DNA from 2 places in the Streptomyces sp. NPDC002328 genome. Region 1 is predicted to be linked to the other one. Evidence: riboswitches for the same ligand, from Rfam matches in the RefSeq annotation. Region 1 holds a riboswitch; the other holds the start of a gene.
What was found. Region 1 has a riboswitch for S-adenosylmethionine ahead of ACFYX4_RS01900 (aminotransferase class V-fold PLP-dependent enzyme). Riboswitches for the same ligand answer to the same signal wherever they lie in the genome.
Positions count from the first base shown of each region.

Region 1 (5,614 bases):
AGAAGTCATGAGTAGCCAAGACATTCCAGAAGAGAACCTGCCCGCTGAGCAGGGCACCCACCACAGCGTGCACGGCGCGGTGAGCGTCGCGGACGAGCAGCACCCGTTCGCGGACCCGGGGCTGCCGCCCCACGAGCACCGGATGCAGGACGTCGACGAGCGGGCCGCCAAGCGGTCCGAGCGCGCGGTCGCCTTCCTGTTCACGCTGTCGATGCTGGCCACCGTCGGCTTCATCGCCGCGTACGTGACGATCCCGCACGACAAGTCGATCTTCGTGTTCCCGATCGGGCACATCAGCGCGATGAACTTCGCGCTGGGTCTGACGCTCGGCGCGGCCCTGTTCTGCATCGGCGCGGGCGCGGTCCACTGGGCCCGCACCCTGATGTCCGACGTGGAGGTCGCCGACGAGCGTCACCCGATCGAGGCGAGCCCCGAGGTCAAGGCCAAGGTCATGGCCGACTTCAAGCAGGGCGCCAAGGAGTCCGCGCTCGGCCGCCGCAAGCTGATCCGCAACACGATGTTCGGCGCGCTGGCCCTGTTCCCGCTCTCCGGCGTCGTGCTGCTGCGCGACCTCGGTCCGCTGCCCGGCGACAAGCTGCGCCACACGCTGTGGGCCAAGGGCAAGCTGCTCGTCAACATGAACACCAACGAGCCGCTGCGTCCCTCGGACGTCGCGGTCGGCTCCCTCACCTTCGCCAAGCCGGAGGGCCTGGAGGAGCACGACCACGACTTCCAGACCGAGATCGCCAAGGCCGCCCTGATGATCGTCCGGATCCAGCCGGCGGACATCAAGGACAAGCGCGAGCTCGAGTGGTCGCACGAGGGCATCGTGGCGTACTCGAAGATCTGCACCCACGTCGGTTGCCCGATCTCCCTGTACGAGCAGCAGACGCACCACGTGTTGTGCCCCTGCCACCAGTCCACCTTCGACCTGTCCGACGGTGCCCGAGTGATCTTCGGCCCGGCCGGTCACGCCCTGCCGCAGCTGCGCATCGGTGTGAACGACGAGGGCTACCTCGAGGCGCTCGGCGACTTCGCAGAGCCCGTCGGTCCTGCATTCTGGGAGCGCGGATGAGCAACAAGGACGACCGCCGCAAGGCGCCCGCAGGTGAGCGGGTCGCCGACTGGGCCGACGGCCGGCTGGGGATCTACTCCCTGGCCAAGGCCAACATGCGCAAGATCTTCCCGGACCACTGGTCCTTCATGCTGGGTGAGATCTGCCTCTACAGCTTCATCATCATCATCCTCACGGGTGTGTATCTGACGCTGTTCTTCCACCCGTCGATGAACGAGGTGGAGTACCACGGCTCCTACGTCCCGCTCCAGGGACAGCTGATGTCCGAGGCCTTCAACTCGACCATGCACATCTCCTTCGATGTGCGCGGTGGTCTGCTGATCCGGCAGATCCACCACTGGGCCGCGGTCATCTTCCTCGCCGGCATGTTCGTGCACATGATGCGCGTCTTCTTCACCGGCGCGTTCCGCAAGCCGCGTGAGATCAACTGGCTGTTCGGCTTCCTGCTGTTCGTCCTGGGCATGTTCACCGGTTTCACCGGCTACTCGCTCCCGGACGACCTGCTCTCCGGCACCGGTGTCCGCTTCACGCAGGGCGCGATCCTGTCCGTGCCGATCGTCGGCACGTACATCTCGATGTTCCTGTTCGGCGGGGAGTTCCCGGGCGGCGACTTCGTCGCGCGGTTCTACTCGATCCACATTCTGCTGCTGCCGGGCATCATGCTCGGGCTCGTGGTCGGCCACCTGATCCTGGTCTTCTACCACAAGCACACGCAGTTCGCGGGCCCCGGCCGCACCAACAAGAACGTCGTCGGCATGCCGCTGCTGCCGGTCTACATGGCCAAGGCCGGAGGCTTCTTCTTCCTGGTCTTCGGCGCCATCGCGGCCATCGCCGGTATCGCGTCCATCAACCCGATCTGGGTGCTCGGCCCCTACCGTCCGGACCAGGTGTCCACCGGCGCCCAGCCCGACTGGTACATGGGCTTCGCCGAGGGTCTGATCCGCGCCATGCCGGGCTGGGAGATCAACTTCTGGGGTCACACGCTCGTCCTGGGCGTGTTCGTCCCGCTGGTGCTCTTCGGTCTGTTCCTCGGCGTGATCGCGCTCTACCCGTTCATCGAGTCCTGGATCACCGGCGACAAGCGCGAGCACCACATCCTGGACCGTCCGCGCAACGCCCCGACCCGTACGGCCTTCGGCGTCGCCTGGATCACCGGCTACATGATCATGCTGATCGGCGGTGGCAACGACATCGTCGCCACCCACTTCCACCTGTCGATCAACGCGGTCACCTGGTTCGTCCGGATCGGCTTCTTCGCCGGACCGGTGCTCGCCTTCGTGGTCACCAAGCGGATCTGCCTCGGCCTTCAGCGCCGCGACAAGGACAAGGTGCTGCACGGTCGGGAGACCGGCACCATCAAGCGCCTGCCGCACGGTGAGTTCATCGAGGTGCACGAGCCGCTCAGCCAGGAGGCCCTGTACACGCTCACCGCGCACGAGCAGTACCAGCCCGCCGAGATCGGCCCCACGGTCGACGAGAACGGCGTCGAGCGCAAGGTGAAGCGTTCCGAGAAGGTCCGCGCCAAGCTCAGCAAGGCGTACTACGGCGAGGAGAACCAGATCGCCAAGCCGACCGTCGAGGAGTACCGGGAGATCACGAGCGGCCACGGCCACCACTGATCACTGCGTCGCCACACCACACTGAAGGGCCCCGTCCGGTGTTCGGACGGGGCCCTTCGGCGTGCCGTCCGGCTGGATAGGGTGGGATCACAACTCTCTTACGGGAGTTCCCCTCTCGTACGACACCCAGGAGCGGCCATATGAGCGCTGTGCACCCCGCTGGAGGCGACACCGCGGCGGGCCGCTCCTGGCCCGGACTGCTGAACGGCCTACTGGAGGGCCGCGACCTCACCGCGGACGACACCGCCTGGGCGATGGACCTGATCATGCGCGGCGAGGCCACCGACGCGCAGATCGCCGGGTTCGCGGTGGCGCTGCGCGCCAAGGGCGAGACCGTCGAGGAGATCACCGGTCTGGTGCGCACGATGTACCGGCACGCGAACGTGATCGAGGTGCCCGGCCGGACCGTCGACATCGTCGGCACCGGTGGCGACGGCGCGAAGACGGTGAACATCTCCACCATGTCGTCGATCGTCATCGCCGGCACGGGCGCGAAGGTCGTCAAGCACGGCAACCGGGCCGCGTCCTCCGCGTCCGGCGCCTCGGACGTCCTGGAGAAGCTCGGCGTCAATCTGGAACTGACCCCGAAGCGGGTGGCCGAGGTGGCCGAGGAGGCCGGCATCACCTTCTGCTTCGCCATCAAGTTCCATCCGGCGCTGCGTCATGTCGCCGCGGCCCGCGGCCAGTTGGGCATCCGCACCACCTTCAACGCGCTGGGTCCGCTGACCAACCCGGCGAAGGTGAAGGCCCAGGCGGTGGGCGTCGCCGATCCGCGGATGGCCCCGCTCATCGCCGGCGTCTTCGCCGAACGCGGCAACTCCTCCCTGGTGTTCCGCGGCGACGACGGCTTCGACGAGCTGACGACGACGTCGACTTCACGGGTCTGGGTCGTCCGCGACGGCAAGGTCACCGAGGAGACATTCGACCCGCGGGACGTGGGCATCGAGCTGGTCCCCGTGGAGGCGCTGCGCGGCGCGGACCCCTCGTACAACGCGGAGGTCGCGCGCCGGCTGCTGGAGGGCGAGACGGGCCCCGTCCGGGACGCCGTGCTGCTGAACTCCGCGGCGGCGCTGGTGGCGCTGGACCCGACGGACGCCCCGCTGACCGAGCAGATCCGGGCCGGCATGGAGAAGGCGGCCCGGTCCGTCGACTCCGGCGCGGCCAAGCAGGCGCTGGAGCGCTGGGTGGCGGCGAGCAACGCGTAAGACCCCTCTCCAGAGGGGGGATGGGGCGCGGTCCCGCGATCCGGACAGGAGTTGCGGGACCGCGAACGCATCACGTACGTTCCTGTCCAGGTCATGAGTGACAGTCATGAGGCCCCGGCCGACTGTCCGGCAACCCTCCGTCCGTGGCGGGGTGCCCCGGGTGAAGACCAGGCCGTGCACAGCAAGGTGCGCGGCAAGCGCGGATCCCTCTCGCAACCAGGGATCCTGGTCGTCGAGGAGTCTCCCGTGAGCAAGCGAATGCGTTAGGGCGCCGAGCCCCGCCTCCGCACACCCTCTCTCACTCTTTTCCCTTCTGTCTCACGGGAGTTCCGCCATGTCCGTCTCCACCACCGCCCTCGCCCCGTCGGTTTGTTCCCCGCTGCCCGTTCTGGGCCGGGATGTCACCGTCCCGCTCGTCACGGGCGGCGAAGTCACCTACGCGGCGCTCGACTACGCGGCCAGCGCCCCCGCCCTCCAGCGCGTCTGGGACGACGTGGCGGCCTACGCCCCGTACTACGGCAGCGTCCACCGCGGCGCCGGCTACCTCTCCCAGCTCTCCACCGACCTGTTCGAGAACGCCCGCCGGACGGTCGCCGAGTTCCTCGACTGCCGCGCCGACGACCAGCTGGTCTTCACCCGCTCCACCACCGACTCCCTGAACCTCCTCGCCGCCGCGCTGCCCGCCGACTGCCAGGTCTTCGTCTTCGAGACCGAGCACCACGCCAGCCTGCTGCCCTGGAAGGACGCCCGCGTCACCTACCTCGACGCCCCGCGCACCCCCGGCCAGGCCGTCGAGACCCTGGAGCGCGCCCTCGCCGCCCGCACGGTGTCGACCGAGGGGGGCCACGGCCCCGCCCTGGTCTGCGTCACCGGCGCCTCCAACGTCACCGGCGAGCTGTGGCCCGTGCGCGAGCTGGCCGCCGCGGCCCACGCGCACGGCGCCCGCATCGTCCTCGACGCCGCCCAGCTGGCCCCCCACCACCCGGTCTCCGTCCGTGACCTGGACGTCGACTGGATCGCCTTCTCCGGCCACAAGCTGTACGCCCCGTTCGGCACCGGCGTCCTCGCCGGCCGCGCCGACTGGCTGCGCGCGGCCGAGCCGTACCTCGCGGGCGGCGGCGCGAGCCGCAAGGTCACCCGGCGCGAGGACGGGGGAGTGGACGTGGAGTGGCACGAGGGCGCCGCCCGCCACGAGGCCGGCTCCCCGAACGTCATCGGCGCCTACTCCATCGCGTCGGCCTGCAAGGCCCTCACCGAGGCCGGCTTCGACGCGCTGGTCGCCCGCGAGCGCCACCTGATCGACAAGGTGCGGACGGGCCTGGCCGACGTCCCGGAGGTCCGGATCCTCTCCCTCTTCGGCGACGACGCCCCGCGGGTCGGCGTCATCTCCTTCGTCGTCGAGGGCTGGAACAGCTCCCACTTCGCCGCCGCCCTCTCCGCCGAGTACGGCATCGGCGTCCGCGACGGCCTCTTCTGCGCCCACCCCCTGGTCCGCACCCTGCTGGGCAGCGCCCCCGAGACGCAGGGCGAGTGCGGCGCCCCCGAGGCGGCCCCCGGCGAGAAGTCCCTCAACGCCATCCGCGTGAGCTTCGGCGCGGGCACCCCCGACGAGCACGTGGACCGTTTCGTGGGCGCGGTGAAGGAACTGGTGACCCAGGGCGCGAAGTGGCAGTACAGGACGGAAGACGGCCGCTGCGTCCCGGCGGTGTGAGCGA
Region 1 covers NZ_JBIARQ010000001.1:415,214-420,827, reverse strand. The annotation lists gene ACFYX4_RS01920 (c-type cytochrome) at 1-11, shown strand, start outside; gene ACFYX4_RS01915 (Rieske 2Fe-2S domain-containing protein) at 8-1,075, shown strand; gene ACFYX4_RS01910 (cytochrome bc complex cytochrome b subunit) at 1,072-2,694, shown strand; gene trpD (anthranilate phosphoribosyltransferase) at 2,835-3,899, shown strand; SAM riboswitch class IV at 3,989-4,105, shown strand; gene ACFYX4_RS01900 (aminotransferase class V-fold PLP-dependent enzyme) at 4,234-5,610, shown strand.

Region 2 (5,614 bases), on a different contig from region 1:
CGGCGTCGCCGACTGGATGACCGCCTTCAAGCAGAACGGGCACGCCGAACAGATCGGCGACTTCCTCGACTTCGTCTACGACGAGGAGAACGTGCTCGCCTTCTCCCGCGAGTACGACCTGCTGCCGGTCACCAACTCCGCCTCCCAGACCATGAGCACCACCCCGGAGGACGCGGACCTGCGGCCGTTCCTGGAGATGCTCCCCGTCTCCGAGTCGTACCCCGTCGGGCGGACCTCGTGGGCGACGGTCAGCGCGGACATCAAGCGGCGGATCGGCCTCGCCGTCGCCGCGAACGGCAGCCCGGCGGGCGTCCTGAGCGAGCTCCAGACGGCGGCGACGACCGCGGACAGCTCCGCCGGCTGAGCGGTTGGGCTACCGTGCGGGCATGGAACGGGCGGAGGAAGAAGGGCTGGGGGCGAGGGAGCGGGACGTCCTCGCCCTGGAGCGGCGCGGGTTCTCCGGGCCCGGGGCCAAGGAGCGGGCGATCCGCGAGGAACTGGGGCTGTCCCCGGTCCGCTACTACCAGCTCCTGAACGCCCTCCTCGACGACCCCCGGGCCCTCGCCCACGACCCGGTGACGGTGAACCGCCTCCGCAGAGTCCGGGAGGCCCGCCGGGGGGACCGTTGACGACCGGGGCAACTCCGGGCGGGCTGTGATTGCCGCAGGCACACCCCCCGCAGCTATCGTCACCGTATGGGCACCCAAGAGACGCACCCCGCGGAATCCGCAGCGCTCCCCACCCCCACCACCGCGTACGGGCGAGAGGCGCTGGACGTGATCCGGGCGCGGCCCGGCGCCGCTCTCGTCGCGCTCGACTTCGACGGCACGCTCGCCCCGATCGTCGAGAACCCCGACGACGCCCGCGCGCACCCCGACGCCGTCCCCGCGCTCGCGGCGCTCGCCCCGAAGATCGCCTCCGTCGCCGTCGTCACCGGGCGGCCCCCCGCCGTGGCCGTGCGCAACGGCGGCTTCGCCGACGTGCCCGGACTGGACCGGCTCGTGGTGCTCGGGCATTACGGCGCCGAACGCTGGGACGCCCGCACCGGCGAGGTCAGCGCCCCCGCCCCGCACCCCGGTGTCGCCGCCGCCCGCGCCGACCTGCCGGGCGTGCTGGAGGCGGCCGGGGCGTGGCAGGGCACGTGGGTGGAGGAGAAGGGCCGGGCCGTCGCCGTGCACACGCGCCGCGCCGAGGACCCGCAGGCCGCGTTCGAGGCGCTGCGGCAGCCGCTCACCGACCTCGCCGCCCGGCACGGGCTGATCGTCGAGCCGGGCCGGATGGTCCTGGAACTGCGGCCCCCCGGCGTGGACAAGGGGGTGGCCCTGACGGAGTACGTGCGTGAGATCGGTGCCGAGTCCGTCCTCTACGCCGGCGACGACCTCGGCGACCTCCCGGCCTTCGCCGCCGTCGAGAAGCTCCGCTCGGAGGGCCTGCCCGGCCTGCTCGTGGCCAGCGGCAGCGCCGAGGTCACCGAGCTGTCCGAGCGGGCCGACCTCGTCGTCGACGGGCCCGCGGGCGTCGTACGGCTGCTGCGCGCGCTCGCCGCCCAGCTGGGCTGAACACCGTCAGCCGGGCTCACCCTCAGCCGGGCTGGGCATCCCGCTGGATTTCCCGCAGCGCCTGCAACTGGTCCAGGAACCACTGGGCCGGGGGCAGCGCGGTGGCGGCCGCCGCCAGCCGCTTGGTGTGCTCCGCCCGCTCCTGCGGCCCGGTGTTGAGGGCCTCGTGCAGGGCGCGGGCGGTCTCCAGCACGTCGTAGGGGTTCACCACGATCGCGTCGTCGCCGAGTTCCGCGTACGCGCCCGCCTCCCGGGAGAGCACCAGCACGCAGCCGTCGTCGGAGACGACCGGCACCTCCTTCGCGACGAGGTTCATGCCGTCGCGGATCGGGTTGACCAGGGCCACGTCCGCGAGCCGGTAGGCGGCCAGGGAGCGGGCGAAGTCGTCCTTGACGTGCAGGACGACCGGGGTCCAGCCGGGCGTGCCGTACCGCTCGTTGATCTCCCCCGCGACCCGCTGCACCTCGGCGGTGTAGTCGCGGTACACGGCGAGGTCCTGGCGGGAGGGGTAGGCGAAGGCGACGTGGACGACGCGTTCGCGCCACTCCGGCTGGTCGTCGAGGAGCTGCCGGTAGGCCAGCAGCCCGCGGACGATGTTCTTCGACAGCTCGGTGCGGTCCACGCGGACGATCGTCCGGCGCGCGCCGCCGTCGGGCGCCGCGCCGATCTCCTCGCGCAGCGCCGTGATGCGCTCCTCGACGTCCGGCTCGTGGGAGCGGGCGCGCAGGAAGTCGGCGTCCGCGCCGAGCCCGTGCACGCCGATCTCCGTCCCGCCCAGCCCGCCGGCGAACTCGTCGCAGCACGCGGTGAACGCGTCCGCCCAGCGGCGGGTGAGGAAGCCCAGCCGGTCCGCGCCGAGCATGCCCCGCAGCAACTGCTCCCGGACGTCGGAGGGCAGCAGGCGGAAGTAGTCCACCGGCGCCCACGGCGTGTGCGAGAAGTGGCCGATGCGCAGGTCGGGGCGCAGCTCGCGGAGCATCCCCGGGACCAGGCAGAGGTGGTAGTCCTGCACGAGGACGGCCGCGCCCTGCGCCGCCTCCTCGGCCAGCGCCTCCGCGAAGGCGCGGTTGTACGTCTCGTACGACGCCCACTGACGCCGGAACTCCGCGTCGAACACCGGCTCCAGCGGGGTCTGGTAAAGCAGGTGGTGGACGAACCACAGCACGGAGTTGGCGACGCCGTTGTACGCGTCGGCGTGCACGTCCGCGGGGATGTCGAGCATCCGCACCCCGTCCTCGCCCACCCCGCGCCGTACGGCCTCGCGGTCGTCGTCGGAGAGCGCCGAGCAGACCCAGAGGGCGTCCGCGTCCGAGCCGATCGCCGACAGCCCCGAGACCAGGCCCCCGCCGCCGCGTTTCGTCGTCAGCGAGCCGTCCTCGCCCACCGAGTAGGACACCGGGCCGCGGTTGGACGCGACCAGCACCTGAGCAGCCGCGTCACGCTCGGAAGCAGTGGAACCCGTGGAAGCCATACGCCTCAACCTAGCCCGCACGGGAAACGCTCAAACGTACGGAAGCACTCAGCGAACGCCCGTATACATCCTGCTCACCGAGCGGTCACGCCACCCGGCGCGCCGCGTACTCCGCGATGTCCGCCATCGGCGGCCTCTCCTCCGTGTCCACCGAGTGGGTGCGCGGCTCGAAACCGTCCGCTCCCCGCTCGAACTGGGTGAGCGCGGGGCGCACGAGGTGCCCGCGCGCCAGCCGCAACTGCGCCGTGCGGTAGATCGCCGCCGCCATCCGGCCCAGCGCCTGCCCGTCCTGGTGCCGGTGCTTGCGCACGCCCACGTCGACCTGCGCGAGGGCGTCCAGGCCCACCAGGTGCAGCGCGTCGACCAGCATCCCCAGCTCCACGCCGTACCCGACCGGGAACGGCAGCTGCTCCAGCAGACCGCGGCGGGCCGCGTACTCCCCGCCCAGCGGCTGCACGAAGCCCGCCAGCTGCGGCCAGTGCAGGTTCAGCAGCGGCCGTGCCATCAGCTCCGTCACCCGGCCGCCCTGTCCCGCGGCGCCGCCCAGCGGACGGTCGTACATCGCCTTGACCAGGTCCACGCCGGGATCGGTGAGCAGCGGGCCGACGATCCCCGACACGAAGTCGGAGGAGAACTCCCGCAGATCGGCGTCGACGAAGCAGACGACGTCCCCGGTGGTGACCAGGAGCGAGCGCCACAGCACCTCGCCCTTGCCGGGCACCGCCGGGATGCGGGGCAGGATCGCGTCCCGGTGCACGACGCGCGCGCCCGCCGCCGCGGCCACCTGCGAGGTGCGGTCGGTGGAGCCCGAGTCGACGACGACGATCTCGTCGACGAGCGGGACCTGTTGCATGAGGTCGTGACGGATGATCGCGACGATGTCGCCTACCGTCTCCTCCTCGTTCAGCGCGGGCAGCACCACGGACACCGACTGGCCCGTGGCGCGCTTGGCGGCCATGATCCTGTGCAGCGGGCGATCGGTCACCGACCAGGAGCGGGTGGCCAGCCAGCGCTCGACTTCTTCCAGCACGGTCTGCGGCTCCTCACTGTCGTGATCACACCAGGTGCACACGGCGTCACCGTGTGATCCGTCTCGCGGTTCGGACGACTATCTCAACTGTCCTGGCCGTCGGTTACAGTCTTGAACAACGCGGATGACCATCGCATGTCCGGGGTCATCCGGCGTTCAGCGCTCAACAACCACATACCGCTCATCCAGAGGGGCAGAGGGACACGGCCCGATGAAGCCCCGGCAACCCTCCAGCCGGTCTCGACACGTCGAAGTGGCGAGGCTCCCGGCTCGGGAAGGTGCCAAATCCGTCTCACGGCGAGATGCGTCGTGAGGAAGATGAGGAGAAAGGGCCTCGCCTCACATGGCTGCGCAGACTGTTGCAAGCACCACCGAATCCACCGTGGACCTCGGCCCCGCCGCCGCGCTGAGCTGCCGCGAATGCGGTCACCGCGTCCCCCTCGGTCCGGTCTTCGCGTGCGAGGAGTGTTTCGGCCCGCTGGAGATCGCCTACGACTTCTCGGCCTACGACACCGAAGAGCTCCGCAAGCGCATCGAAGCGGGCCCCGCGAACATCTGGCGCTACGCCCCGCTCCTGCCCGTCCCGGCGGACGTCGCGGACAAGCCGAACATCAACCCCGGCTGGACCAAGCTCGTCCAGGCCGACAACCTCGCGCGTGAGCTCGGCGTCGAGCCCGGCAAGCTCTTCGTCAAGGACGACTCCGGCAACCCGACCCACTCCTTCAAGGACCGGGTCGTCGCCCAGGCCCTGGAGGCCGCCCGCGCCTTCGGCTTCACCACCCTGTCCTGCTCCTCCACCGGCAACCTCGCCGGCGCGGTGGGCGCCGCCGCGGCCCGCGCCGGCTTCCGCTCCTGCGTGTTCATCCCGCACGACCTGGAGCAGGGCAAGGTCGTCATGGCGGCGGTCTACGGCGGCGAACTCGTCGGCATCGAGGGCAACTACGACGACGTGAACCGCTTCTGCTCCGAGCTGATCGGCGACCCGGCGGGCGAGGGCTGGGGCTTCGTCAACGTCAACCTGCGGCCGTACTACGCCGAGGGCTCCAAGACGCTGGCGTACGAGATCTGCGAGCAGCTCGGCTGGCGGCTTCCCGACCAGCTGGTGGTGCCCATCGCCTCCGGGTCGCAGCTCACGAAGATCGACAAGGGGCTCCAGGAGCTGATCAAGCTCGGGCTCGTCGAGGACAAGCCGTACAAGATCTTCGGCGCGCAGGCCGAGGGGTGCTCGCCGGTGTCCGTCGCCTACAAGGCCGGCCACGACGTCGTCCGGCCGCAGAAGCCGAACACCATCGCCAAGTCGCTGGCGATCGGCAACCCGGCGGACGGTCCGTACGTGCTCGACATCGCGCGGCGCACCGGCGGCGCGGTGGAGGACGTGAACGACGAGCAGGTCGTGGACGCGATCAAGCTGCTCGCGCGGACCGAGGGGATCTTCGCGGAGACCGCCGGTGGGGTGACCGTGGGCGTCACGCGCAAGCTGATCGAGAACGGGGTGCTGGACCCGACGCTGACGACTGTCGTCCTCAACACCGGGGACGGTCTCAAGACGTTGGA
Region 2 covers NZ_JBIARQ010000003.1:453,405-459,018, reverse strand. The annotation lists gene ACFYX4_RS11780 (extracellular solute-binding protein) at 1-364, shown strand, start outside; gene ACFYX4_RS11775 (DUF3263 domain-containing protein) at 387-629, shown strand; gene otsB (trehalose-phosphatase) at 696-1,559, shown strand; gene ACFYX4_RS11765 (trehalose-6-phosphate synthase) at 1,582-3,030, opposite strand; gene ACFYX4_RS11760 (glucosyl-3-phosphoglycerate synthase) at 3,116-4,060, opposite strand; SAM riboswitch class I at 4,239-4,385, shown strand; gene thrC (threonine synthase) at 4,404-5,614, shown strand, end outside.
Region 2: another riboswitch for S-adenosylmethionine. It lies ahead of thrC (threonine synthase); the one in region 1 lies ahead of ACFYX4_RS01900 (aminotransferase class V-fold PLP-dependent enzyme).